Regions from separate parts of the Enterococcus saccharolyticus subsp. saccharolyticus genome, predicted to be linked through region 2. Evidence: predicted binding sites of a transcription regulator. Region 2 holds the regulator's gene; each other region holds the start of a gene.
What was found. The regulator CtsR, encoded in region 2, represses protease genes until heat stress. The targets are predictions, from matches to a motif close to TTGGTCAAAAAAGGTCAAANA.
Positions count from the first base shown of each region.

Region 1: PYW32_RS05110 (ATP-dependent Clp protease ATP-binding subunit) is a predicted target of CtsR. The motif match lies at 1,438-1,458, and genes of this name have one in related genera.
Region 3: clpB (ATP-dependent chaperone ClpB) is a predicted target of CtsR. The motif match lies at 5,257-5,277, and genes of this name have one in related genera.

Region 1 covers NZ_CP118957.1:966,025-976,033, reverse strand. The annotation lists gene ptsP (phosphoenolpyruvate--protein phosphotransferase) at 1-693, opposite strand, end outside; gene PYW32_RS05120 (phosphocarrier protein HPr) at 693-959, opposite strand; gene PYW32_RS05115 (protein YkzS) at 1,132-1,323, opposite strand; gene PYW32_RS05110 (ATP-dependent Clp protease ATP-binding subunit) at 1,528-3,741, shown strand; gene PYW32_RS05105 (DUF1827 family protein) at 3,883-4,191, shown strand; gene PYW32_RS05100 (hypothetical protein) at 4,231-4,746, opposite strand; gene PYW32_RS05095 (hypothetical protein) at 4,801-5,325, opposite strand; gene PYW32_RS05090 (hypothetical protein) at 5,364-5,495, opposite strand; gene PYW32_RS05085 (peptide chain release factor 3) at 5,633-7,213, opposite strand; gene PYW32_RS05080 (bifunctional 4-hydroxy-2-oxoglutarate aldolase/2-dehydro-3-deoxy-phosphogluconate aldolase) at 7,348-7,998, opposite strand; gene hxlB (6-phospho-3-hexuloisomerase) at 8,004-8,540, opposite strand; gene PYW32_RS05070 (orotidine 5'-phosphate decarboxylase / HUMPS family protein) at 8,509-9,165, opposite strand; gene PYW32_RS05065 (sugar kinase) at 9,162-10,009, opposite strand, start outside.
Region 2 covers NZ_CP118957.1:93,238-103,246, forward strand. The annotation lists gene priA (primosomal protein N') at 1-1,629, shown strand, start outside; gene def (peptide deformylase) at 1,645-2,136, shown strand; gene fmt (methionyl-tRNA formyltransferase) at 2,129-3,070, shown strand; gene rsmB (16S rRNA (cytosine(967)-C(5))-methyltransferase RsmB) at 3,072-4,421, shown strand; gene PYW32_RS00505 (Stp1/IreP family PP2C-type Ser/Thr phosphatase) at 4,435-5,175, shown strand; gene pknB (Stk1 family PASTA domain-containing Ser/Thr kinase) at 5,172-7,391, shown strand; gene PYW32_RS00515 (CtsR family transcriptional regulator) at 7,524-7,991, shown strand; gene PYW32_RS00520 (ATP-dependent Clp protease ATP-binding subunit) at 7,997-10,009, shown strand, end outside.
Region 3 covers NZ_CP118957.1:1,485,842-1,495,850, reverse strand. The annotation lists gene PYW32_RS07750 (DUF1294 domain-containing protein) at 1-70, shown strand, start outside; gene PYW32_RS07745 (lysylphosphatidylglycerol synthase transmembrane domain-containing protein) at 80-1,114, shown strand; gene PYW32_RS07740 (glycine zipper domain-containing protein) at 1,386-1,559, shown strand; gene PYW32_RS07735 (bifunctional helix-turn-helix transcriptional regulator/GNAT family N-acetyltransferase) at 1,687-2,592, shown strand; gene PYW32_RS07730 (GNAT family N-acetyltransferase) at 2,690-3,073, shown strand; partial or broken gene PYW32_RS07725 (glutathione peroxidase) at 3,257-3,793, opposite strand; gene PYW32_RS07720 (hypothetical protein) at 3,966-4,214, shown strand; gene PYW32_RS07715 (hypothetical protein) at 4,324-4,686, shown strand; gene PYW32_RS07710 (DUF3021 family protein) at 4,853-5,206, opposite strand; gene clpB (ATP-dependent chaperone ClpB) at 5,337-7,940, shown strand; partial or broken gene PYW32_RS07700 (ABC transporter permease) at 8,055-8,755, shown strand; partial or broken gene PYW32_RS07695 (ABC transporter permease) at 8,748-9,511, shown strand; partial or broken gene PYW32_RS07690 (ABC transporter ATP-binding protein) at 9,525-10,009, shown strand, end outside.

The sequences.
Region 1 (10,009 bases), 870 kb from region 2:
GACAATAACGTCACCTTCAATACCGTTAACAGCTACAATATCACCAGCTTTTACTTTGTCAGTGATATCTTTTGTTCCCACAATTGCTGGAATCTCTAAAGAACGAGCCATAATCGCTGAGTGAGAAGTACGTCCACCAATGTTTGTAACGAATGCTTTAACGAAATTACGATCTAATTGCGCTGTGTCACTCGGTGTTAAGTCATGTGCAATCACAACAACTTCTTCATTAATCATCGATGGATTAGGTAAAATTACTTGCAATAAATGTGCTAATACACGCTTAGCAACGTCGCGGATATCCGCAGCACGTTCTTGCATGTATGCATTATCTTCCATTGCTTCAAACATGCCAATATACATGTCTGTAACTTCTTTTAACGCAGATTCTGCATTGACTTTATTGTCTGAAATATTTTGCTTGATTTGACCGATCATTTCTGGGTCACTAAGAACCATTAAATGTGCGTCAAATACTTGCGCTTCTTCTTCGCCTAAAGCTTGAGCAGCTTTATCACGAATTTGTTTTAATTCTTCAGTAGATTTAGCTAATGCATCATCTAGACGAGCTTCTTCAGCAGATGTGTCTTCAACTGTAACTTTTTTAAAAGTTAAGTCAGGTTGAACTAATAGGTATGCCTTCGCAACTGCTACGCCATCACTTGCCGCAATGCCCTTTAGCATTTCAACCATTATTCAGACAATCCTTCCTTTTGCATTGTTTCAACGATAGCAGCGATTGCTTCTTTTTCGTCAGCACCTTCTGCAGTAATTGTAACGTCAGAACCTTGGCCAACACCTAAAGACATAACGCCCATGATTGATTTAAGGTTAACTGATTTACCTTTGTACTCTAAGTTAACATCAGAGTTAAATTTGCTCGCTGTTTGAACTAATAAAGTCGCTGGACGTGCGTGAATTCCTGTCTCAGCAATTACGTGAAAATCTTTCTTTTCCATATTATCAATCTCCTTTAGTGATATCTAAATTTTTTGTGAGGGCTTACTTTTGTCAACTCTTATCTAATAGACAGAATTTAACCACCCTTTCAATTGTTAAGATTACCATTTTTTTGTTAGTTAGACAACCGTTTTCCTAAATAAATCCTCAAATACTTGCGAAAATTGCTTTTTACTTAGAATCCGCTTCATAACGATAAATAATTTTCCCATTTAAACCTGCTTCACCAACAAAAGATGTGCGGTCTTCTCGGTCAATCCAAACCTCTCGAAACGTAAAAAACGCCTCTTTTTCTACAACAATTTCTTCGATTTCACCTTTTTTTAATTTATCTAATAAATCAATATAAGGATTGTTTTCCATAGTTATTCCCCTTTAGTTCTGATAATTTTTCTCTCTTAGAAATTATAGTTCTTTTTATGAAAACTGCAAATTCAAATACTTGCATATCCACTAAAAGATTGTATAATATGATTAAAGGTCAAAGTTGGTCAATTAAATATATCCCTCCTTTTTCCTTAACACTCACTACAAGAGACAAAACTATATGAAAGGTCGTGAGACACGATGCTTTGCCAAAACTGTGGAAAAAATGAAGCAACAATTCATTTATATGCAAATGTCGGTGGACAACGAAAACAAATTGACTATTGTCAAAGTTGTTACCAAAAAATTAAAGGTCAACAAACAACAAATGCGATGCCTCAAGATCCGTTTGGCTTTGGTAGTCTAGATGATTTGTTTAGACAAATGTCTCAACAAATGCAACCAGGAACACCTTCGTACAATCAGACACCACCGACCCAAACTGGTGGAAATCAAAATAACTTTAATGGTGGACAACCACCTCTCAACAATACACCTGGAATTTTAGGTGAATACGGCATCAATATTACACAACAAGCACGCGACGGCGAAATCGATCCAGTTGTGGGACGTGACGCAGAAATTAAACGTGTCATTGAAATTTTAAATCGTCGTACGAAAAATAACCCTGTGTTAATCGGCGAACCTGGTGTTGGAAAAACGGCTGTGGTTGAAGGTTTGGCACAAAAAATTGTTGATGGCGATGTACCACAAAAATTATTAGATAAAGAAGTCATCCGTTTAGATGTCGCTTCTTTAGTTCAAGGAACAGGTATTCGTGGACAATTTGAAGAACGTGTACAAAAACTAATTGAAGAAATCAAACAAGCTGAAAATATCATCTTGTTCATTGATGAAGTTCATGAAATCGTTGGTGCGGGTAACGCTGGCGACGGTAATTTAGATGCCGGAAACATTTTAAAACCCGCATTAGCTCGTGGCGAACTTCAAATGGTCGGTGCTACGACCCTTAGCGAATATCGAATCATTGAAAAAGATGCCGCACTAGAACGTAGAATGCAACCGGTGCGTGTAGATGAACCTTCTGTTGAAGAAACCATTACTATTTTGAAAGGTTTGCAACCACGCTATGAAGATTATCATCATGTAAAATATACAGACGAAGCCATTCGTGCAGCTGCGGTTCTTTCTAATCGATATATTCAAGATCGCTTTTTACCAGATAAAGCAATTGACTTATTAGATGAAGCAGGTTCAAAAGAAAACTTAACGATTCAATTTGTCGATCCAAAAGTAATTGATAAAAAATTAGCAGATGCGCAACAACAAAAACAACAAGCTTCTCAAGAAGAAGATTTTGAAAAGGCTGCGTATTATCGTGATCAAATCAATAAACTCCAACAAATGAAAGAACGCCAAGTATCGGATGAAGAGACACCTATCATTAATGAGAAAATCATGGAAAATATCGTTGAAGAACGCACCGGTATTCCCGTTGGTGAACTCAAAGAAAAAGAACAAACTCAATTGAAAAACTTAGCCAATGACTTAAAACAACATGTGATTGGTCAAGATGAAGCCATCGATAAAGTAGCCAAAGCGATTCGTCGAAATCGTGTTGGGCTTGGCAAGAAAAATCGTCCAATTGGTTCTTTCTTATTCGTAGGACCAACAGGCGTCGGAAAAACGGAACTGGCGAAACAGTTAGCTTATGAAATGTTTGGTTCGGAAGAGTCAATGATTCGTTTTGATATGTCAGAGTACATGGAAAAACATAGTATTTCAAAATTAATCGGTTCTCCTCCAGGTTATGTAGGCTATGAAGAAGCCGGTCAATTAACGGAAAAAGTTCGTCGCAATCCATACAGTTTAATCCTATTAGATGAAGTCGAAAAAGCTCATCCTGATGTGCTGCATATGTTCTTACAAATTCTAGAGGATGGCCGTTTGACAGATGCCCAAGGAAGAACTGTCAGCTTTAAAGATACGTTAATCATTATGACAAGTAATGCTGGAACAGGTAAAGTTGAAGCCAATGTTGGTTTTGCGGCTGCCAGAGAAGGAATTACTCGTTCTGTCTTGAACCAATTGCACCATTACTTCACACCAGAATTTTTGAATCGATTTGATGGTATCATCGAATTTAAGGCATTAAGCAAAGAAAATCTATTGAAGATTGTTGCTTTAATGTTAGACGAAGTGAATGGTATGTTAGCACAACAACATTTACACATTGATGTCACGCAAGATGTCGAAGAAAAATTGGTGGAATTGGGTTATGACCCAGCAATGGGTGCTCGACCATTACGTCGCACCATTCAAGAACAAATTGAAGATGGTATTGCAGAATTTTATCTAGACTATCCACAAGCACACACTCTAGAAGCTACTCTAAACGATGAAGACAAAGTCATTATCACAGCGAAAAATGAAGCTTCTAATGAAAAAGAATAAAATAGATTTCTTATCGAAAAAAAGTTGGTCAATCCCTATGTTTTGACCAACTTTTTTTACTTTTTTAAGAGATAATACTTTATATTTCTTTGAAAAAAAAATATAATTGACTTATAGACAAGAGAATGTGAGGTGAGCGATATGAAGTTGGTAAATGTAACGAATAGCCACTCTCGATTAGTAAAGCAACAACTTGAGAATACTGATGCTTCATTAGTCAAAGTTTTTACTGCTGGTAACACTACTGTTATTTATACAGAAGCACCGCTCCATAATGAAATTGTAATTGTAAATAACAAGAGAAGAGTTCACCCAGAAGAAGTTGAAGAAATAAAGAATCACTTTTTAGCGAAGATTCCTTCTGAATTGTATTCTGAAGAAGATATTACAATTTTGGAAGACAGTGAGTTTATTGAAATATCTATTCCTAAGGCGTTACCTGTGGAATAATAAAAAAGAGTGCGGACAATGATGTCCCACTCTTTTTTATTATGCATAAAACCCTCTTAGTTCCGCAATTTCTTGTTGGTGTTTGGGATACCCTTTATCACCTAATACCATCACTGCAAATTCCAACCGTTCTTTTCTTCGTGGGCTGTTGTCAACAATCTGTTTCGCTACGTCTCGCGCATAGCCTTCATGCTCTAAATCAGTAATTAATTGATAATAATTGGCAATATTTTCTTTTGCTAAACGAACGGCTTGTGCTTTTTCCATATGACTTTCGTTTAGATAGCGTTGAAATAATTCATAAATTTCTTTTGAATGGGTCAGACTGTATTTATCTTCTTCATTCATTTGTAGAAATTCTTCTTTATTCCAATAGGATTCTTTTCGGACCTTTTGCGCGAGTAGATCATTTAATTTATACCGTTGAATAAACGTCTCGATTGCTTCATTGACAATCTTTTCTGCCTCTGCAACAGTTTCGATAGTTGCTGGGTCTAAACTATTGGAAATTTCTTTTCCATTGAAAACAATCGTGACTGTTAATTGGCTCGCCATTTCATTCACTCCTTTAAAAATATTTTAGAGTATACAAGCTTTTTTCGCAATTAATTAAAAGAATTGCGAAAAATCTTGTTTTTCAAAATACGCATTAATATCACTTTCTGAGATGATATTTTCTGATTTCACTTCACCATTATAAAATATTCGTTTTAGTACTTTATCGCTGTTATGTAGTTCGATAAGTGCATCTCTATCAAAATAACGTTGTTTAAACTCTTCTTGGGTATATGGTTGCTCATCAATCATCATTATCACTTGCAATTTAGGCCAATGCTGAATGGTTAAATACGTTGCATCAATAAAATCTCTAGCCGCATAATATTCTTTATTGTGTTCTTTAATTTCTTTGACTAAATCAGCATATGTTTTTTTCAATAAAACAAAGTCCGGCATAAGTTCGACCCCATTTCTAACTATGCTGACTTTGGTAGGTTGTTCAATATCGTAGATTTTTTCTTGTTTACTTTGATCATCTGTTATTCGTCCATCAAATTGAAGGACATCCCCTTTTTCTAACCAGCCATAGGTTAAAAATTGTTTCGTTAAATTCATCCATAAATGATCGGCTATCAATTCAAATGTTCCTTTTTGAAAAACTTTTAAGTCAGCTATCATAAAAGTAGGATGTTGGAATTCTTCATAATAACGGTTAAAGTGCCCGTTCCTTGGTACCCATAAAACTGAAACTTCCCTTGAAACGTATATCGATTTTGATTGCCTAGTTCTGCTAATTTCTCTCTCATTATTTCTCCTTGTCGTCTATTCAAAATTTGTTCATGGATAAATACGCAATTTATCTGTCAAACAACTGAAAAAACACCTTTTTTACGCCTAACTTGACATAAAAAAGGTGTAAGTTTGAATAATCTTCAACAATATCCTACATCAAACTCTTCAATTTCACATTTGGATACTTGTCAGCAAACCAACGCTCCGCAAATTGGTTTTCAAACAAGAATAATGGTTGATCAAAACGGTCTTTTGCTAAGATGTTACGACTAGAACTCATACGTTCATCTAAGTCTTCTGGTTCAATCCAACGCGCAATTTTATTTCCCATAGGTGTCATAATGACTTCAGAATTGTATTCATTTAACATACGATGTTGGAAAACTTCAAATTGGAGTTGACCAACAGCACCAATAATATATTCATCAGTTAAATATGTTTTATATAACTGAATTGCCCCTTCTTGAACTAATTGATAGATACCTTTATGGAATGATTTTTGTTTCATCACATTTTTAGCAGTAACTTTCATAAATAGTTCTGGTGTAAATGAAGGTAATTCTTCATACGCAACTTTTAATTTCCCTTCATATAAGGTGTCACCAATTTGATAATTTCCTGTATCGTAGACCCCAATAATATCTCCTGCAACAGCTTCTTGAACGTTTTCACGGGAATCTGCCATAAATTGCGTCACATTACTCAATTTCATTTTTTTGCCAGTACGCTCTAACGCTACATCCATCCCACGCTCAAACGTTCCTGAACAGACACGAACAAAAGCAATTCGGTCACGGTGAGCAGGATTCATATTGGCTTGAATTTTAAAGACGAAACCAGAGAATTCTTCTTCATACGGACTAATCATTTGGTCGTCCATTGTTTTATGTGCATATGGTGCTGGTGCAAATTGTAAAAAGGTTTCTAGGAATGTTTGTACCCCAAAGTTAGTTAAGGCAGAACCAAAGAAAACCGGCGTTTGTTCGCCGCGCGCAATTTTCTCTGTATCAAATTCATCGCCCGCTTCTTTTAACAATTCTACTTCTTCTAAAACTTGTGTATAAATACTTTGCTCTGTCAATGGATGAGATGCTGGAATTTCTCCATTTTCATCTAATGGAATCAAACGTTCGCCATCATAGTTTTCTGGACGGTACAACTCCACACGATTGTTGTAAATATCATATAAGCCTTCCATCCCTTTCCCCATACCAATTGGCCAGTTCATTGGATAAGATTCGATATCTAACAACTCTTCTAATTCCTCTAATAATTCTAATGGTTCACGTCCATCACGGTCTAATTTATTAATAAACGTAAAAATAGGAATACCGCGGCGTTTAACAACTTGGAATAATTTCTTCGTTTGTGCTTCAATCCCTTTGGCACTGTCAATAACCATGACTGCACTATCCACTGCCATTAACGTTCGATACGTATCTTCTGAGAAATCCTCATGTCCGGGTGTATCCAAAATATTTACGCGTTTATTTTGATAATCGAATTGCATAACTGAACTGGTTACTGAAATTCCACGTTGTTTCTCGATTTCCATCCAGTCAGATTTCGCAAAGTTTCCTGTTTTTTTCCCTTTAACAGTTCCTGCTTGACGAATCGCGCCCCCAAAAAGCAATAATTGCTCGGTAATGGTCGTTTTACCCGCATCCGGATGGGAAATAATCGCAAAGGTGCGACGGCTATCTACTTGTTCTTTTAAATTTGGATTATTCATTTTATCTGCACTAATTTCCTTTCACTCTCTAGTTAAATATGCTGTACATATTCACGAACTTTTTCAGTATACCATGAATTGTCGTATTGAAAAAGAGTCTACAACCGTAGCTGCAAACTCTTTTTCAAACATTTTTATAATTGATTGATGACTTCTTGATAACGTTTCTGATATTGTTTTGCTAAAGCTGTCATTTTATCAAAATTACCGTCTTTAGCAGGTGCTAATAAATTGCCACCAACGCCTACTGCAATACTTCCAGCTGCAACCCATTCATGTAAATTTTCTAAATTTACGCCTCCAGTAGGCATGATGTCTACATTCGGTAAGGGACCGTGAAACGCTTTGATTGCATTTGGTCCCGATAAACTGCCTGGAAACAATTTGATAATATCTGCTCCATAAGTAAGTGCAGTTTTCATTTCAGTAATTGTCATACATCCAGGCAAATAAGGAATTTGATATAAATTACATAGCTTAGCTGTTTCTTTATCAAAACATGGACTCACAATAAATTGTGCACCTGCGCTAATAGCGATTCTGGCAGTAGTTGCATCTAATACTGTACCGGCACCTAGTACGACTTCCGAATATTCTTGGTAACGCTGATGTAGTTCATAAATCACTTGCTCCGCTTGCGGAACCGTGAAAGTCACTTCTATCCCTTGAATTCCTCCAGCAAGAATTGCTTCACTGCTTTGAATAGCTTCTTTTGCTGTCTCTCCACGAATCACGGCAATAATTCCAGCACGTTCAATTTTTTTGAGAATTTCTATTTTTTTCATAATACTCACTCCACATTTACATGTTCATGCAACGCATCTTCATTAGACGTTTCATCTCTTTGTGCTAGTTTTAAGGTCAAAGCATCTAAAGTGATATGAACCGTTTGATCAAACAGCGTCGATAAGAGTTGAACTGATTTGATGCCTGCACCTGTTTTAGTCGCACCTGGAATAACAATAACGCAATCAGCTAGCTGTGCCAAAGGAGAAGTTGCATCGCTTGTTAAAGCAATAATATCTAAACCTAATTTTTTGGCAACCTGTGTATCCGTAACAATGCCTTTAGTGGTACCCGATCCTGAAATAGCAATCCAAGTATCTCCTTTTTGAATCGATGGCGTAATCGTTTCTCCCATCACATAATCTTGATAACCAATATGCATCAAACGCATTGCAAATCCTTTTGCTTGAAACCCGCTACGGCCTGCACCTGTAATAAAAATTCGTTGATCTTTTTTGAAAAATGGTAACGTTGCATCAATTTGCTTTTCATCCACCAAATTCATTACTTCATTTATTTCGTTCATAATTGTTTGAATCATAACCTTTAATCTCCTTCATAAATTCATTTACTGCTTCGTTCATTGAAGAAGCTTTTGTAATTTTTGACCCAACAATGACAACTTCTACTAAATTTTGTTGTGCCAAAGCCGTTGCTTGTTTTAAATCAATTCCACCTGCAATCGCTAAACGATTGATTTGCGGAAACTTTTGATGGAAATCAGAGACACTTGCAACTGCATCTTGTTGGTCTTTTTTATCAATCGAATGATGCAATGTGTAAATAGCTTGCGGAAAATCAAGAATTTTTTTTATTTTTTCATCCGAAACTTCTAATAAATCAATCATCATGGTCTTGTTTATTTGTTGGCTAACTTCATAACACACTTGCAATGTATCATAGGAAGCTGCTCCCATCACGGTGATAATGTCGGCACCAAATTTGAATCCTTGATTAAATTCATACGCACCTTCATCAATTGTTTTACTATCGACCAATAATTCGCTGTGATGTATGACACCTCGTAACTTTTCAATCGCTAAATTACCATAATCTTTAACCAAGGAAGTGCCCATTTCGATAATGTCCGTTTTGCCATCAAGTTGTGCTGCTAAATGACACGCTTCTGTCAAACTTACACGATCAATTGCTGTTTGTAATTTCATTTACTTGCCACCTTATTTTTTGTTAAAAAATCTGCTAGTTCTGTTGGTGTTGGATAGCCATCATTATCACCAGGTGATTGCACTGCCAAAGCACCAATTGCATTGGCACGAATAACTGCATTTTCTAAACTTTCACCTTCAATTAAAGCCGTGATTAAGCCTGCTGCAAAACCATCTCCAGCTCCTACAGTATCCACTACATGCTCAACTTTAAAACCTGGAATTGTAAATGAAGTCCCATCTTTTTGTTTGACATACGCCCCTGCTGTTCCTAATTTGACAACTACTGTTTTGGTTTTTTCACTATTATTTAAATAAAAGTCCGCAATGTCTTCTGGATTACGACTACCCATTAAAATTTCACCTTCATTAATCCCCGGTAAAATAATATCTGCATGTGCAGCTAGTTCATTAATAGTAGCGACCATGTCTTCTTGGCTTGCCCAAAGTTGTGGACGTAAATTTGGGTCAAAAGTAGTTTGAATCTGGTGTTGTTCTAACAATTCAACAAAATGACGAAAGGCCGTTAATGCTTCAGAAGAAATTGCTGGAAAGATGCCCGAAAGATGCGCCAATTTCACTTCTGAAAAATCAATTGTATCCAAAACCGATGCTTCAAAATGTGCAGCTGCCGATCCTTTACGGAAATAAAAAATACTTGGATCTCCCTTGCTAACACGATCTTTTAATTGGAAAGCTGTCCAATAATCGGATGTTTCATCAATATAATCTGTGCCAATCTCATTTTCTTTTAATTGATCGATAATAAATTCACCAAAGGGGTCTTTTCCTAAACGCGTAATGTATTGCGTACTGTGTCCCAAGCGAGAAACTCCTACGGTTA
Region 2 (10,009 bases):
AAAACACAATCATTGGCATTAAATCCAGAACAACAACAAGCCGTTGATGCGATTTTGTCTTCAGAAGGGCAAGCGGATGTCTTTTTATTGGAAGGCATTACAGGTAGTGGAAAGACGGAAGTGTATTTACAAACGATTGCTTCTCTATTAGCACAAGGGAAAACGGCGATGATGCTCGTTCCAGAAATTGCGTTGACACCACAAATGGTTGAGCGTTTTAAGAGTCGTTTTGGCGAAGCAGTGGCTGTCTTACACAGTGGCTTATCATATGGTGAAAAATACGATGAATGGCGTAAAATTGAACGTAAAGAAGCACAAGTGGTGGTCGGTGCGCGTTCGGCGGTATTTGCTCCTTTGGAAAATATTGGGGTGATTATTATCGATGAAGAACATGAAGCATCTTATAAACAAGACGAAGCGCCACGTTACCATGCCCGTGATTTAGCCATTTGGCGAGGAAATTACCACCAATGTCCAGTCGTGCTAGGTAGTGCAACCCCTTCTTTAGAATCACGTGCCCGAGCTCAAAAAAACGTGTATCGTTTATTGCCTTTAAGTCATCGCGCAAATCCACATGCGACATTGCCTAGTGTGCAAATTGTTGATTTAAAAGAAGAATTTGTACAAAAAAACACCAGTACGTTTTCACGTGTTTTGCAAGAAAAGATTACGGATCGTTTGGCTAAAAACGAGCAAATTGTTTTGTTACTTAATCGTCGTGGTTATTCTTCGTTTGTGATGTGCCGGGATTGTGGCTATGTTTTACCTTGCCCAAACTGTGACATTTCGCTAACGTTGCATATGGATACGAAAACGATGCGTTGTCATTATTGTGGACATGAAGAAGCCATTCCGTACCGTTGTCCTGATTGTGGGGGCAAGAAAATTCGTTATTATGGTACAGGAACTCAAAAAGTCGAAGAAGAACTCCAAGCGCTTTTTCCAGAAGCCCGTATTTTGCGGATGGATGTAGATACCACACGACGCAAAGGTGCACATGAAAAGATTCTCCAAACCTTTGGTGAACAGAAGGCCGATATTTTGTTAGGTACGCAAATGATTGCTAAAGGACTTGATTTTCCGAATATCACCTTAGTTGGGGTCTTGAATGCAGACACCGCCTTGAATTTACCTGATTTTCGTTCAAGTGAGCGGACGTTCCAACTGCTAACGCAAGTGAGTGGACGAGCAGGTCGAGCAGAAAAATCCGGTGAAGTGATTATTCAAACATTTAATCCTGAGCACCATGCTATTGTGTTAGCCCAAATGCAAGATTACGAGCATTTCTATCAAAAAGAAATGCTGATGCGTCATCAAAGTGGGTATCCACCTTATTACTTTACGGTGAAAATTTCTTGTAGTCATCCGGAAGAACAAGTCGTAGCGAAAAAAATGTTTCAAATTGCCCAACAAGTCAAACAAACATTAAGTCCGCAAAGTATCTTATTAGGTCCAATTCCAAGTGGTGTGGCACGTGTAAAAAATCGTTACCACTACCAATTGATTATCAAATATAAAAAAGAACCATTACTACAAGGATTATTACGTGATATTTTGGAAGATAGCCAAAAAGAACAGCGCAAAAATCTGTATGTATCAATTGACAATGAACCACTTAATTTTATTTAAACTAAAGGAGAAATTATGCGATATCCAATTATTATCCACCCTGAGGAACAACTTCGTAAACCCTGTGAACCGATTACTGTGGTGACCGATGAGTTAGTCCAGTTATTAGAAGATATGTATGAAACGATGCTAGCCCATGATGGTATCGGAATTGCAGCACCGCAAATTGGAAAAAATATCCAAGTTGCTGTTGTTGAAGTTGAAGAAGGCGAACTATTTGAACTGATTAATCCAGAAATTATTGAAGCAAAAGGGAGCGATATTGATGTAGAAGGCTGCCTAAGCATTCCGCATGTGTATGGAACAGTCGAACGTGCTGATGAAGTGACGGTACGTTATTATGATCGTGAAGGAGTTGAAATGGAAGTCCAAGCATTTGGTTACTTGGCACGGGCATTTCAACATGAAATCGATCATTTAAATGGTAAATTATTTATTGATACGATGATTGATCGTATTCCAGAAGAAGAACTAGAAGCTTATGTAGAGGAGCATGACCATGACTAAAATTGTATTTATGGGCACCCCCCAATTTTCGGTTCCAATCTTAGAAGGATTGGTAGCAAATGGTTACGAGGTTGTAGCGGCAGTGACACAACCAGACCGTCCTGTGGGCCGTAAAAAAATTATCACCCCAACACCTGTCAAAGAAGCCGCTTTGCGTTTAGACATCCCCGTTTTACAACCAGAGAAAATTTCTGGTTCACCAGAGATGGAAAAGATTGGTGAATTACAACCAGATTTGATTGTGACAGCAGCATTTGGTCAGTTTTTACCAGAGCGTTTATTACAAATACCAACACATGGCGCGATTAACGTGCATGCCTCTTTATTACCAAAATACCGAGGTGGTGCACCCGTACATTATTCTATTATGAATGGTGAAAAAGAAACAGGTGTCACAATTATGGAAATGATTAAAAAAATGGATGCAGGCGGTATTTATTCACAAGCCAGTTTACCAATTACTCGTCAAGATGATGTAGGTATGATGTTTGATAAACTTAGTCTATTAGGCAAAGAGTTATTATTAGAAACTTTACCTAAAATTTTAGATGGTTCCTTGCAACCAGTTCCACAAGATGAAGAGAAAGTGACTTTCTCACCGAATATTACGCGTGAACAAGAAGCGATTGATTGGCATAAAACGGCGGAAGAAATCGATTGTCAAGTACGCGGCATGCGTCCATGGCCGATTGCTTTTGCGATGTATAATGACCAACGTTGGAAATTATGGGCAGTAACTCCCTTAGAAGAAACCACTGACGCACAACCAGGGACGATTATTCATCGGGATAAAAAAGCGCTATGGATTGCTTGTGGCAATCAGACAGTAGTAGCAATTGATGAATTACAACCAGCTGGTAAAGGAAAACAAACGATTGCCGCCTTTTTAAATGGTAGTGGGCAACAAGTCGCAGTTGGACAACAGGTGAACTAGAATGAAAAACAAAACCAAGAAAACTGTGCGTTTTGTCGCACTTGATGCGTTAGAACGTGTACAAAAAGGTGGCGCGTATTCCAATTTGTTATTACGTGATGCCATTAACAAAGGACAATTAAACGAAAAAGATAGTCGCTTATTAACAGAATTAGTGTATGGAACCATTAGCCATCAGTTATTATTATCTTTTTACTTACAACCGTTTATTGCGAAAGCCAAAAAAGTCGATGATTGGGTCAAATTATTGTTACAGCTTTCGTTGTATCAGTTATTGTATTTAGACAAAGTACCGAGTCATGCCGTTTTAAATGAAGCGGTTGAGATTGCGAAAGTTCGTGGCAATGTGGGAATTGGCAAATTTGTCAATGGCGTGTTGCGCAATGTGCAACGTCAAGATGTCCCTGAACTAACGACTATCAAAGATCCAATGAAACGTTTGGCAACTGAAATTAGTATGCCTCAGTGGCTTGTCGAAAAATTAGTCAAAGAAATTGGAGTAGAAGAGACGCGCCAATTAGGCTTGTCTTTATTTGAAACTAGTCATGTAAGTTGTCGAGTCGATTCTCGTAAAATGACGCGTCAAGAAGCAATCCAAGTATTAATTGACGAAGGAATTGAGGCCAGAGAAAGCAGTGTGTCACCTGAAGGCATTATTGCAGAAAAAGGCTTTATTGCTGGTAGCCGTCTATTTAAAGAAGGCATTTTAACGGTTCAAGATGAAAGCTCGATGTTGGTTGCTCCAGCATTACAAATTGAGCCACATCATCAAGTATTAGATGCTTGTGCAGCTCCTGGAGGAAAAACCACTCATATTGCGACATTTTTAGATAAAAAAGCTGGCGGACAAGTGACATCGTTAGATATCCATCGCCACAAGGTTGCTTTAATTGAAGAGAATGCAGAACGTCTACACGTATCTGATGTTGTTTGTGCGTTGGAATTAGATGCCCGTCAAGCAGCCGATGAATTTTCAACGAATACGTTTGACCGTATTTTGGTTGATGCACCGTGTTCAGGTTTAGGCTTGATGCGCCGTAAACCAGACATTAAATACAACAAAAAACAAGCGGATTTTGACAAATTACCTGAAATCCAATTAGCAATTTTAGAGAGTGTTGCCCCTACTCTGAAAACGGATGGTCTTTTAGTTTACAGCACGTGTACATTTGCACCCGAAGAAAATCAAGCAGTCGTTGCCCGTTTCTTACAAGCACATCCAGAATTCACTTTAGTTGATATTCCAGTTAGTGATGTGTTACAACCAAGTATCGAGAACAAGATGCTGACAATTTATCCGCACCAATATATGACAGATGGATTTTTTATCAGCTGTTTACGCAAAAAATGATGAGGTGAAAAATATGGAGATTCGTTATAAAAGTGATGTAGGAAAAAGGCGTAATACCAACCAAGATTACGCTGCCGTATTTACCAATCAAAAAGGATATACGTTAGCATTATTAGCAGATGGAATGGGCGGACATCAAGCAGGTGACGTTGCCAGTCATGATACTGTTGAAGAAATTGGCAGTAAATGGCAAGCTTCTGATATTTCAGATAGCGAAAAAGCAGCCCAGTGGTTAATCCAGCATATACAAGCTGAAAATGAAACCATTTATCAGCGTGGTCAAGCGACCCCTGAGTTAAGTGGCATGGGAACTACGTTAGAAGCAGTTGTTATTTTGGATGATCAATTTACCTTGGCACACGTAGGGGATAGCCGTACGTACTTATTGCGAGAAAACGAGCTAATTCAACTAACAGAAGATCATTCCCTAGTGAATGCCTTGGTAAAATCAGGGGAAATCACCTTGGAGATGGCAACCAATCATCCACGCAGAAATGTGGTGACTCGCTCAGTAGGAATGCCTGGTGTAGTGGAAGTGGATGTAGCGACACATTTTATTGCAGACAATGACTATCTGATGCTTTGTTCAGATGGGTTAACCAATATGGTTAGCGAAGAGTTAATTTATGAATATATCATGACCAGTTCTTCATTAGAAGAAGCCATGGAGCGTTTAATTGATGCAGCGAATGAACAGGGTGGGGTCGATAACATCACTGTATTATTGATGGACCTTGGAGGTGTCAGTCAATGATTGAAACAGGAAAAAAATTAAGCGGACGTTATTTAATTTTGGGTAGTATCGGTAGTGGCGGTATGGCAAATGTTTATTTAGCACGCGACTTAATTTTAGATAGAGAAGTAGCGATTAAGGTTTTACGTTACGATTTCCGTGATGATACAGATGCTATTCGTCGTTTTCAACGCGAAGCTTTAGCTGCTACGGAACTGGTTCATCCTAATATCGTGTCTGTTTATGATGTGGGTGAAGAAGACAATATGCAATATTTGGTGATGGAATACGTGAAAGGCATGGATTTAAAACGTTATATCCAAACGCACTATCCGATTCCGTATCCAGAAATTGTTGATATTATGCAACAAATTCTATCAGCTGTCGCTTTAGCGCACCAACATCGCATTATTCATCGCGATTTAAAACCACAAAACATTTTGATTAATGAAGAGGGTGTCGTAAAAATTGCTGATTTTGGGATTGCGATTGCGTTATCGGAGACGTCCATCACCCAAACAAACACAATGCTTGGATCGGTTCATTATTTATCACCCGAACAAGCACGTGGAAGCATGGCAACAAATCAATCTGACATTTATGCGATTGGGATTATTTTATATGAAATGTTGACTGGTCGCGTGCCATTTGATGGAGAATCAGCCGTGACGATTGCTTTAAAACATTTTCAGGATGATATTCCATCGATTCGTATTTATGATAAAGAGGTTCCGCAATCACTTGAAAATATTGTGTTAAAAGCAACTGCGAAAGAGCAAAGTGATCGTTACAAAGAAGCAGATGAAATGCGTCAAGATATTTCTAGCGCGCTTTCTCCAGAACGTTTAAATGAGCCACTTTGGGAACCACATGCGATGATTGATGAAACAAAAATTTTAACCCCAATTTCAGAAGATACGCCAATGCCAGATTCATTTAAAGAGATGCCATTGCCCAAAGAAGAAACAACAGAATCCGCACCACAGAAACCCGAAAAGAAAAAGAAGAAACGAAAATTATGGTTAATTTTACCCATCTTGCTTTTTTGTGCGGTTGCGGGATTGGTGTATTATTTAGTCTTTGGTGGTGGTAGAAACCAAGTGACGATTCCCGAAGTTGCTGGTTTAACCGAAGCAGCAGCCCGTGAAACGTTACATGATGCTGGTGTTGAAGTCGCCACTGAAACCAAAGAATTTCCAAGCGATCAAGTTCCTGAGAATCATGTGGTGAAAACTGATCCAGAAGAAGGCGCAGTGATTAAACGCACCAAAGAAGTCTTGTTGTACATTAGTACAGGGAGCAAAAAAGTTGAAATGAAAGACTATGTCGGTCAAGAGAAGGATAAAGTTCTTGCTGAATTGAAGTCACTAGATTTTGACGAAAAGAAAATTAAAATTGAAGAAGTCTTTGATGAAGATACGCCGGTGGAGGAAGTCATCGATCAAACACCATCAGCTGGAGAAGAAGTCGTTCCGAAAGACACCGAAGTAGAATTGACTGTCAGCAAAGGCCCAGAACCTGTGATGATGCCTAATCTCTATGGGTATAGTGAACGTGATGCGCGTGCCGAGTTAACGAATTATGGTTTAGGGAACAACGCTGTCGTGATTGCGGAAGAATTTAGCGATGTCAGTGCGGGATTAGTTATCCATCAAACACCAGAAGGGAATTCAGACATTGTACCGGGAGATACCGAAATTACTTTAACGATTAGTAAAGGACCCGAAAAAGTGAAGATGCCCAATCTGATTGGTTACACTGAATCCAATGCGCGTGATGAATTAAATGCCAATGGTCTAGGAAATAATTCTGTGCATATTACAGAGGTCTTTAGCAGTAATGAAAGTGGTACAATCGTGAAACAATCACCATCTGCTGGTTCGGATATTTCTCCGGGAGACACCACCATTACGTTAGAAATTAGTAAAGGCCCTGAACCACCAGAAAAAGTCGATTTACCAAATGTAGAAGGAATGAAAGAGTCTGCCGCAACTTCTCTCTTAAAAAGCCAAGGTCTTTCAGTTGAAACGAGTGAAGAATACAGTGATTCAGTAGATAAAGGTTTGGTTATTTCTATGAGTCCATCTTCAGGAACCTCTGTCGAAAAAGAGAGCACGGTTCGTTTGATTATCTCTCAAGGAAAAGAAGAGACTGAATCGTCGAGTTTTCCTCCAGAAGAAAGTGAAACTACGACTCCTGATAGCTCAGAACCAATGACAGAAACGTCTACCTCTTAAGACGAATAAAAAAAGATCAAGCAAAAGTTTAAACTTTTGCTTGATCTTTTTCTTTAAAGTCCTTCTTCTTTTCAAACTTCTGAAAATTCGCTATAATTAAGGTCAATATTAGTCAAGGGAGGTCGCGTTTAAATGGGTCATCAAAATACTTCTGATTTGATTGAAGCATATTTGAAGAAGATTCTTGAAGAAAGTGAAATGATAGAAATTCGTCGCGCAGAGATGGCAGATTTATTTAACTGTGTACCTTCGCAAATTAATTATGTCATCAATACTCGCTTTACGATTCAACGTGGTTACGCAGTTGAAAGTAAGCGTGGTGGTGGAGGCTATATTCGAATTGAAAAAATTCAAATTGCGAACTATCACCATTTTTTAGAGCAAGTGAATCAATTGTTTGACCAAACAATCTCTGAAAAAGATGCCGTCTCAATTATTCAGAAGTTATACGAAGAAGGTATTTTGTCAAAACGAGAAGGTAACTTATTGTTAACAACAATTAGCAAAGCGATTTTAGGTAAATCTGAAGAAGAAAATACAATTCGTGCGTCAATTATGCACGGAATTTTAGAACGATTAAGCTACGAAGATAAGGAGTGAGTGCGATGGATGAACTATTTACACAACGAGCAAAAGCGGTGCTTGCCATTGCTCAAGAAGAAGCAAAATACTTTAAACACCAGTCTGTAGGTTCAGAACATATTTTATTAGCATTGATTATCGAGCAAGATGGGATTGCAGGAAAAACCCTACGTGAAATGCGAGTAAATGAAAATGATATTCGTGAAGAAATCGAGCATTTGACCGGCTATGGTTCAATGAAAGATTATCCAACAGGTGGTTTTTTACCTTATTCTCCACGTGCGAGACAAATTTTTGCCTATGCTGGCGATGAAGCCAAACGTTTAGGTGCCCAACAAATTGGGACTGAGCACTTACTATTAGGATTATTACGTGATGAAGAAATTTTAGCTTCACGTATCATGTTGAACTTAGGAATGAGTTTAGCGAAAATGCGTCAATTATTGAAGAAAAAAATGGGCGTACAATCAAAAAGCAATTCAAGTCGTCGTCGTCCACAACAACGCCAACAACCGCAACAAGAAGGAACACCAACATTAGATTCATTAGCGCGTGACTTAACCAAATTAGCCCGTGAACAACGCTTAGATCCAGTTGTTGGACGTAGCAAAGAAGTGAAACGTCTGATTCAAATTTTAAGCCGTCGTACGAAAAATAATCCTGTTTTAGTTGGCGAACCGGGTGTTGGTAAGACAGCGATTGCGGAAGGCTTAGCCCAAAAAATTGTCAACGGGGAAGTACCAAAAGATATGCAACAAAAACGTCTGATGATGTTAGACATGGGAGCTTTAGTGGCCGGAACAAAATATCGTGGTGAATTTGAAGATCGTATGAAAAAAATTATTGATGAAATTTATCAAGACGGTCAAATTATCCTCTTTATCGATGAGTTGCATACATTAATTGGTGCGGGTGGAGCAGAAGGTGCGATTGATGCATCGAATATTTTAAAACCAGCCTTAGCTCGTGGTGAATTACAAACGATTGGTGCTACTACACTAAATGAATATCAAAAATATATTGAAAAAGATTCTGCTTTAGAACGCCGTTTCGCGCGTGTTCAAGTTGATGAGCCGACGCCGGAAGAAGCAGAAGAAATCTTAAAAGGATTACGTCCACGTTATGAAGAACATCACGGCGTAGAAATTACCGATGATGCGTTACATGCAGCTGTTCAACTCTCAGTTCGTTACATTAATTCACGTCAGCTACCAGACAAAGCCATTGATTTAATGGATGAGTCGGCAGCCAAAGTTCGTTTGGATAAAGCGGACGAAGTGTCAGAAGCGGCGTTATTACAAGAAGAATTAATGAAGTTAGCAGAAGAAAAAGAAGCAGCTATTCGTCAACAAGACTTTGAAACAGCCGCACGTTTACGCCAACGCGAAAAAGAAGTCAGTCAACAATTAGCCGAAGTGACTTTTGTGGAAGTCAAAGAAGCCACTGGCTATGAAAATAGCGTGACAGCAGAAGATGTAGCAGCCGTTGTTTCCCAATGGACAGGTGTGCCATTGCAACAAATGGAGAAAAAAGAGAGCGAACGTTTGTTAGACCTCGAAAAAATCTTACATCAGCGTGTAGTTGGCCAAGATGAAGCTGTTCAAGCTGTTTCTCGTTCCATTCGTCGTGCACGTAGTGGTCTAAAAGATCCCAACCGTCCGATTGGTTCATTCATGTTCTTAGGCCCAACAGGTGTTGGGAAAACCGAATTAGCAAAAGCCTTAGCTGAAGCAATGTTTGGCAGTGAAGATGCGTTGATTCGTGTGGATATGTCTGAATTTATGGAAAAATACAGTACCAGTCGTTTGATTGGTTCTCCTCCAGGATACGTCGGTTATGATGAAGGGGGACAATTAACAGAAAAAGTTCGTTCAAAACCGTATTCTGTTATTTTGCTAGATGAGGTAGAAAAAGCCCATCAAGATGTCTTTAATATCTTGCTACAAGTCTTAGATGATGGTCATTTGACAGATTCAAAAGGTCGTCGTGTTGATTTTAGAAATACGATTTTAATTATGACATCAAATATTGGTGCA
Region 3 (10,009 bases), 1.2 Mb from region 2:
CAAACGAAAGTTTCTCGTTTATTTTCTCATTGGTGTAATTTTTGATGGTTTCTTGCTCTTTTTTAGTTAGGAGATTGAAATGAAAATAAATGCGAAAACCAAATTTATCTTGAATATTTTAGCGCTAGTTTTGATTTTTGGGATAATGTTTTATTTAATTAAAAACTCTTTGGCCGATATTTTGGCAGAATTAAAAGAAACGTCACTACTTGTTTTAGCAGGTGTGGTCTTTTTAGGCATCGCCTATCAATTTTTTGAAGGCTGGTCAATTCGTTCTATTGTTACGGGCTTTTCGAAGAAGTTTCGTATCTTTGATGGTATGCTAACAGCTTTTCATGTGGCCTTTTATCGTGTTATTACGTTTGGAATGGGAACATTGATTTCGGAAGTAAATTATTACAATCGGAAAGGGTTGAAAGTATCACAAGGAATGGGTGTCGCTGCTTTACATATGATTATGTATAAAGGGGCTATTTTGACTTATGCTATTTTCGCATTGATTATTCAATTTTCATTGTTTTATGAACATGCACCTAAAATGATTCCTTTAATTTTGCTCGGTATGTTGATGACTGGTGTTATTATTTCCTTTTTCTTAGTGATTTCATTGAGTTTAAAATTGCAAGTTGGGTTTGTCACTCTCTGTCATCGTTTTTTGAAAACGCAAAAAATGCGTGATTTGGTGGATCGTTGTAATATTCAAATTTATTCACTAAGAGAGACAGTTTCTTCTGTATTAACAGATCGGACAGCATTGGTTAAAATTTATTTGTTAAATGTAATAAAACTCGGCATGTGGTATCTGATACCGTATATTTGTCTAGTAGATAATCATCCGAATGTGGATTTTTTATTGGTCTTTTCATTGATTAGTTTTACATTAGTCTTAGCCGGTGTACTGCCTTCACCCGCAGGTATCGGTGCTTTTGAATTTGTGTATCTCTTTTTATTTAGTCCGCTTGTGGGAACCGTGGATGCTGTATCGTCGATGTTGTTGTATCGTTTTGCTTCATACGTCTTACCCTTTTTACTCGGTTTCGTCGGCGTGTTAGTCGATCGTAAAAATGCTCTATCCAATGAATTGGAAGAATTGAAAGCAGAGAGAAATGAATAATATGACAGTAGAAATTGCTGATAGAAAGGTTTATTTAGAAGACTTACCAGAATAAATGATGAGATTTCAGCATTAGCTGAGAAACTATTTCAAACAAATGATACGGTATTTGTTACGCAAAACTGAATGAAAAAACGATGTTTGCACTCGAAGAAGCAACAAACATTTCCGAAATGTATCGCAAGGATTTACCCGAATCTATTTAAAATAATTGCTACAGTATGTATTCTTTGTTAGGCTTAAAGTAAGAAAACCAAAGAGAGTGGAGAACATGAAGAAAAAAGATGATGTGAATTATACAGCTCTTGGTGTCTCATTAGGTCCCGCTTTTGGTGTGGTGTTTGGTTTATTGTTTGATAATTTAGCTTTAGGTATTGCTTTAGGCGTCGCATTAGGAGTGGCAATCGGTGCAGGTTTAGATAATCAGAAAAAGAACGAAAAATGAGAAAAAAGGTAGAAAGTCAGGATGGACTTTCTACCTTTTTTATTTTTTAAATAGTTTAATTGTTGAAATATTTTAGTTTGCAAGTTAAACTAAAATGTGTAAAGTAGAAATATAGGAGGGAAAGCCAATGACTAATTTGCAATTTATAGATAAATTTCGAGGGTTTAACCGATTTTATGCGAACTTATTAGGTAAATTTGATTTTAAATTTTATGGGGAACTCTTTACTATTGGTGAAGCCAATGTTGTAGCAGAAATTTACAATAACCATGCATTGAGTGCTAAAGATATTAGTGAGAATTTAACAATGAATAAAGGTCAATTAAGTAAAATGTTAAATAAACTTGAAAAAAATGGCATTATTATTCGTGTACCAGATAAAGAAGATAAGCGGTCATTTATTTTATCGCTAACTGAAAAAGGGAAACAGATGTATTTAGAACAAACGGAGATTGTTCGCGCAGGATTGCGAGAAGAATTGGTTCCTTATTCTAAACAAGAAATTCAGCGACTAGATTGTGCGATGACTGTTTTTAAGAATACGTATGAAAAAAACAATCTTATTGAAATTTGTGAAGCCAAAATTCAGGATATAGGTTTTGTTGCAGACTTGCATAGCAGAGTTTATAGCGAATTAGGGTATCATTATGCCATTCAAACACATATTTTAAATTCTTTAAGTCATTATACGGAGCAGCCACACTCTGGAAAAATTTGGCTTGCCAAAGTAAACGGTGTGCGTGTAGGTTCGATTGGCATTGTTGAAAATGACACAGCGGATTGGGAAATTCATTGGTTTGCTGTAGATGCCAAATATCAACATTTAGGATTAGGCAAACAATTATTAGAGACGCTAATGAATTTTGTAGCAACCAAACAATTATTACATGTCTATCTATGGACTATTAATGAATTAACGCAAGCTAGAAATTTATATGTAAGAAGTGGTTTTACTTTAACCGAAGCAATTCCAACGAAAAAATGGAAAGAACATGAAGTAATGGATGAAAAGTGGGAATGGAAACACAACTAAAAAAGGTGGAAATAAGATGAAGGTTATTCGTTATGATAAACAATATAAGCAAGAATTCATCGATTTAAATAAGCATTGGATTGATAAATTTTTTTAAATTGAATCCCATGATTTAGAACAGCTTGAAAATGTAGCGCACTACTTAGAACAAGGAGGCATGATTTTTTTTGCAATTGATGGTGAACAAGTTCTCTCCACTTGCATGGTAATTGAATTGCAACCAGATATTTGGGAAATTTGTAAATTTGCTACCAACGAAAAATTTCAAGGAAAAGGGGCGGGCAAAGCTGTATTTGCTGCTGCTTTGGATTATGCTAAGGATAAAAAGACCAAAAAAGTTGTCATTTATTCAAATAAAAACTTGAAATCAGCGCTACACATTTATCAAATGTTTGGTTTTCAAGAAGTGCCGGTTGATATTGATGAATATGAACGGTGTGATTATCAAGCGGAATTAATAATTGATGAAGAGGATCATTGAGTATTTGCGCATCATTATTAGGGGAATAGATTTTGACGCGACTCTGATACGTGATGTGCAAGATAAATTAGCAAAAAAGAAGTCATTTCATCAGTAAGTAATGGCAATTATTATTGCAAACGCAATGTTGGTTGAAAAACAATGTAAAAAAATCCTCACTGCATTCATCAGTGAGGATTTTTTTTATCCTAATAAGGACAAAATATCATTTTTTATTTCTGAAGGTTCAACAGTTGGTAAATAGCGATGTACCACATTGCCTTGTTGGTCGACTAAAAATTTTGTGAAATTCTAATGAATGGCATTTGCTTCTGCATCAGGATTAAAAGCCTGCATTTTTTCAGTAAATGCTTGCGCGTCTTTGCCTTCATCAATCGGTTTTGTTTCTCGTAACCATTGGTACAAAGGGATTGCTTGGGAACCATTCACATCAATTTTTTCAAAACGAGGAAAAGTCGTTCCATAATTCAATGCACAAAACTGATTAATTTCCTCACTCGTTCCAGGTGCTTGTTCCATGAATTGATTACATGGGAAATCGAGTATTTCAAATGATTGATCTGCTAGTTCTTTATAGAGTTCTTCTAATGCGTCATATTGTTTGGTGAATCCGCATTTTGTCGCAGTATTTGCAATCAACAACACATTGCCTTGGTAATTTTTTAATGGGAAATCATTACCAGCTTGGTCGGTTACTGTAAAATCGTAAATTGTTGTCATTATTTTCCCTCCTTGTATATATTGTACTGCAAACGTTTTATTCGTGTGAATGTTTGATTAGTATCTGCTGATATTTTCATAGTAGTAAGGGTCAATTTTGGTTGTATGACAGAGGATATGTTAAAATCAAGCAAAGCGTTTACCAGATTGTTTGTCAAAGGGGAGAGGGACAATGAAAAAAATTAATCATTTGTTACAACTCGGTTCAATTTTATTAATGATTGGAGCAATTATTCTATTTGTAGTGGCATCAAAATCTGTAAAACAAGTTGGGGCACCTAATTTTGATTTGACTAGATGGGAAGATGTGGATCTCTTTATTTTAAAACTTGGCTTTAATTGTTTAATTGGTAGTTTTGTTTTAAGTGTCTCTTCGTTCTTCTTTAGTGTAAAATGGCTAAATAAAAAAGAAAATAAATGAATGAAAACCAGTTATCTTGAGCGTCACAGATAACTGGTTTTCTATTATTGAGACAATAGTTATTCTATGGTAGACTTTGAAAGAAATAAAAATTCAAGGAGATGTCTATTTGATTTTAGATATTTTAAGCTTATTTATTACGGTCTTAGCGTCTATTTATTTAGCTTTATTAGTCTCAGTGTTGTTATTGATGCTCTTTTTTCATATGAAACGAATTATACAGCACATGGATGAAGGGAAATGGATTGCGTATTTTAACACGATTAAAGCAAAAGGATTAATGATGCGAATGATGGTTTCTTTTTTCGTTTCGTTAGTTCTAATTGCGGTATTTAATACGTATGTTCTCTGGCAGGGAAATATGATGTATGGCGGTTTATTAGTAGCTTGTGGTGTTTTCCATATTTTATTTAAGTTATACACAAAAAAAGCAGCGTATGCCGAAAAAATAAAAAATCAGTTTCCTAAATAAAATGCGAAGGTAAACGATGTTACGTGCAATGCAACCAACAAATTGATTCGCATTGCATCAAATAAATGAAACAGAAAGCAGCTATCAATTAAAGAAACAACAAAAAAATTTGTTTAAATGTTAATCAAAAGCTTAGACAGCAGAGAAAAGTTGTCTAAGCTTTTTGTTAATGTAAGTCAAATAATTTTCGAAATACCATAATGCCACACCATAAGAGCACACCAACAAGTACGAAAAGTAACAGAACAATAAACATATCTACAAACGTATCCCTCTTAAACCAATCACTCCATAATAAAAGGGGATAGACTGTGAGTAACATAACGAAAAAATGTACAAGGGTTTGTTTAGCAAGTGTCCACGAATTGCGTTGATAAATGACAGTTGCAGCACCAACAAACCGACAAATTACAGCGACAACAAATGTACTTTTAGCTTCATAGAATTTTCCTTGCATTTGCAATATCAGAGCTATCGAGGACATAATGACAAAGGGAATACCACCACAATAAGAAAACAAAATGAAGATAGATAATAAAGAGAAGAAATCTTTTAACTTTGGAGGGTTATTTTTTGACCTTTACTGACCATAGTCGTATAATAGTTCTTGTAAGGCGATAGGCCTTAGTCAAATGATGGGAGGAAATAATATGAATATAGAAAAAATGACGACGACACTTCAAGGCGCAATTGCAGAAGCACAACAAATCGCTGTGACGCGTCACCATCAAGAAATCGATATTGCCCATTTATGGAAAATCTTTTTACAACCAAATCATTTTGCCAGAAATTTTTACACAGATGCAGGAATTGACGTCGATGCTTTTGAAACAGAAGTTGATCGTGCCTTAGATGAATACCCAAGTATTGAAGGCGGAAATGTTCAATATGGACAAAGTATGAGTCAAAATTTGTATCACTTATTAAATGAAGCGGATAAATTAAGAGAGTCTTTTCAAGATGAATTTTTATCAACAGAAATCGTTTTGCTGGCTTTAATGAAATTAAAAAATTATCGACTAACCAAGTATTTAACAAAACAAGGGATTAACGAAAAAGAATTACGTAAAAGCATAGAAGAGATGAGAGGAGGAGATCGAGTGACCTCACAAAACCAAGAAGAACAATACAAAGCATTAGAAAAATACGGTGTTGATTTAGTTCAACAAGTGAAAAATGGAAAAATGGATCCGATTATTGGTCGTGATGAAGAAATTCGCGATGTGATTCGTATTTTATCTCGTAAAACAAAAAATAACCCTGTCTTAATTGGTGAACCTGGTGTTGGTAAAACAGCAATTGTCGAAGGATTAGCCCAACGTATCGTTCGTAAAGATGTTCCCGAAAATTTAAAAGACAAAACAATCTTTTCGTTAGATATGGGTGCATTAATTGCGGGAGCAAAATTCCGTGGTGAGTTTGAAGAGCGTTTAAAAGCGGTTTTACAAGAAGTGAAAAAATCAGATGGACGTATTATCTTATTTATCGATGAAATTCATAATATCGTGGGTGCTGGTAAAACAGAAGGTAGTATGGATGCTGGAAACTTATTAAAACCAATGTTAGCACGTGGGGAATTGCATACCATTGGTGCAACGACATTAGATGAGTATCGTCAATACATGGAAAAAGATAAAGCGTTAGAACGTCGTTTCCAAAAGGTACTAGTCAAAGAACCAACCGTTGAAGACACAATTTCTATTTTACGTGGCTTGAAGGAACGTTTTGAAATCCATCATAGCGTAAATATCCATGATAATGCGTTAGTAGCTGCAGCAACCTTGTCTGATCGTTACATTACAGACCGTTTCTTACCTGATAAAGCGATTGACTTAGTCGATGAAGCGTGTGCGACCATTCGTGTTGAAATGAATTCTATGCCAACTGAATTAGACCAAGTGACTCGTCGTTTAATGCAATTGGAAATTGAAGAAGCTGCACTAAAAAAAGAAACTGATGACGCATCGAAAAAACGTTTAGCCTCTCTTCAAGAAGAATTAGCTGAATTACGTGAAGAAGCAAATGCGATGAAGATGCAATGGGAAACTGAAAAAGAAGAAGTGAACGAGATTTCGAACAAACGTGCCGAAATCGATCGTGCCAAACATGAATTAGAAGATGCAGAAAACAATTATGACTTAGAACGTGCAGCAGTCTTACGTCATGGTACAATTCCACAACTAGAACGTGAATTAAAAGCATTGGAAAATAAAGATACGCACGATCATTTACGGATGGTTCAAGAATCAGTGACTGAAAATGAAATTGCAACGGTTGTCGGACGTTTAACAGGAATTCCTGTAACAAAATTAGTCGAAGGCGAACGCGAAAAATTAATGAAATTAAATGAGACCCTTCATAAACGTGTCATTGGTCAAGAAGAAGCGGTGAATGCTGTGAGTGATGCGGTTATTCGTTCACGCGCTGGTTTACAAGATCCAAATCGTCCGTTAGGTTCTTTCTTATTCTTAGGACCAACTGGAGTAGGTAAAACAGAATTAGCCAAAGCGTTAGCGGAAAACTTGTTTGATTCTGAAGATCATATGGTTCGAATTGATATGAGTGAATACATGGAGAAACATTCTGTGTCGCGTTTAGTTGGGGCACCTCCAGGATATGTTGGTTTTGAGGAAGGTGGACAACTAACCGAAGCTGTTCGTAGGAATCCATATACGATTATCTTATTGGATGAAATTGAAAAAGCCCATCCAGATGTCTTCAATATTTTGTTACAAGTATTAGATGATGGTCGTTTAACTGATTCAAAAGGCCGCGTTGTCGACTTTAAAAATACAGTCTTAATTATGACAAGTAATATTGGGTCACAATTGTTATTAGAAGGTGTTACTGCAGAGGGGACAATTCCAGAATCAGTGGAAGAACAAGTGATGACGATTCTAAAAGGGCATTTCAAACCAGAGTTCTTGAACCGTATTGATGATACGATTCTATTTACACCATTAAGTTTAGACAATGTGAAAGGCATCGTTGATAAGATTGTGGCACAATTAGCAAGTCGTTTAGTCGCTCAAGAAATTTATTTGAGCATTGCTGACGATGCCAAATCTTGGATTGCGGAACAAGCGTATGAACCAGCCTATGGTGCACGTCCATTACGTCGTTTCATTACCCGTGAAGTCGAAACGCCATTGGCAAAAGAAATTGTTTCCGGTCGTGTATTACCAAAAACGAATGTCACAATTAGTTTACTAAATGATCAATTGGTCTTTCAAAATGAACCAATAGAAGAATAAAAAATAGACTTGAATTCCTATCTAGGCGTTCAAGTCTGTTTTTTTACGAACGATAAAGGAATGAGAAGGAAACGATGAGTATAAGATTAGGTTTTTGGATGTTGTCTTAGTAATTATATCGCCTTCTTTCAAGATGAATACAACCGTGGTATTTTTTGGCGGACGATTCGTGTATCGGGAATTGTCACCGTCATTTCGTTAATTCTAGGTATCCCGACTGCGTATTTTATTGCTGGTTTACAGAAAAAATGGCGAGGAATTTTAATGGCGATGACGTTATTTCTCTTATTAACCAACTCTGTCATTCGTAGTTTTTCTTGGATTAATATTTTAGGAAAAAATGGCGTGATTAATAATTTTTTAGTTTCATTAGGAATTATTGAACAGCCGTTAAGCTTACTTTATACCGAATTTTCCATTATTATTGGTTCCGTTTATTTATTCTTACCAACGATGATTATGACACTGGTGGGTGTGATGGAAAATATCGAAGGTGAGATGTTAGAAGCTGCGGAAACGTTAGGTGCGTCCCCGTTTATTGCCTTTGTCAAAATTGTGTTGCCACTATCCGTTCCCGGTGCGATTGTTGGGAGTATTTTAGTGTTTACTGGAACATTAACAGCGTATACAACACCGCAATTACTGGGGGGAATCAAAAAATGCTGTTAGCAACCTTCCTTTATCAAAAAGCGTCTAGACTAGGTGATTGGAATGCCGTTGCCATTATTGCGTTGATTGTGACTACTTTAATTGTGATGAAAGGCTTAAATATTATTGCAAGTCGAATGGATAGGAGAGAAATGAACCATGCGTAAACAAAAAGGAATGACGATTATTGCGATTTTAGTATTTGCCTTTTTATTTTTACCCTTGCTATTAATTTTCATTACATCATTTGGAACAGCTGCTGCGATTCAATTTCCCTAGATTGGTATGGGAATGCGTTGCGTTCAGAAACAATGTTAGAAAGCTTTAAAATAAGCTTAATCATCGGTTTACTTGCAACAGTTTTAGCTTTATTAGTAGGCGTTCCTGCTTCATATGCGTTAGCAAGATACTCTGTCAAAGGGAAAAACTTAATTAAAAGTTTCTTCTTATCGCCAACTGTGATTCCAGGAATTGTTGTCGGTTATACACTTTTTCAATTTATTGTTGTTGCACTAGGGTTACCGGTATTCCAAGGGTTATTAATTGGTCACTTTTTAATTAGTTTACCGTATATTATTCGTGTGGTTGGTTCTAGTATGGATCAATTGGATTATTCGATTGAAGAAGTTGCTTGGACGTTAGGTTGCACACGTTTCAGAGCATTCATGCAAATTGTATTACCCAATGTTTCTTCAGGGATTTTTGCAGCGTTTATGTTGGCGTTTGTTAACTCATTTAACAATGTTCCGGTATCGATGTTCTTATCCGGTCCTGGTGTGACGATGCTACCGACCTCTTTATTAAGTTACATGGAATACAACTATGACCCAACCGTTTCTGCAATTTCAGTGATGTTGATGTTATTGACGATTGGCTTGATGTATCTAATTGAAAAAACGCTAGGCTTAGCGTCTATTGCGTAAAGGAGAAAAAACTGTGTCATTTGTTGAACTAAAGAATATCCGTGTTAGTTATGACGGAAAACAAAATATTTTAGAAGAAATGAATATTTCAATGGAAAAAGGTGAACTTGTTTCTTTATTAGGTCCAAGTGGTTGTGGGAAAACGACGACATTACGTGTGATTGCTGGTTTAATCAAACCAAACGATGGGGAGTTTATTTTGGATAACGACAATCTAACAAAAGTTCCTGTCCACAAACGTAATTTTGGGATGGTCTTTCAAAGTTATGCCTTATTTCCCCATTTAACAATTGCGGAAAATGTTGGTTTTGGTTTAAAACTGCGAAAAGAAAAGAATGAAGTCATCGAAAAACGTGTAGCAGAAATGTTAGCGATTTGTGGTTTAGAAAATTTAGGCGACCGTTATCCAAAGCAATTATCTGGTGGACAACGACAACGTGTGGCACTAGCACGGGCATTGATTATTGAACCTAAATTATTGCTGCTAGACGAGCCGTT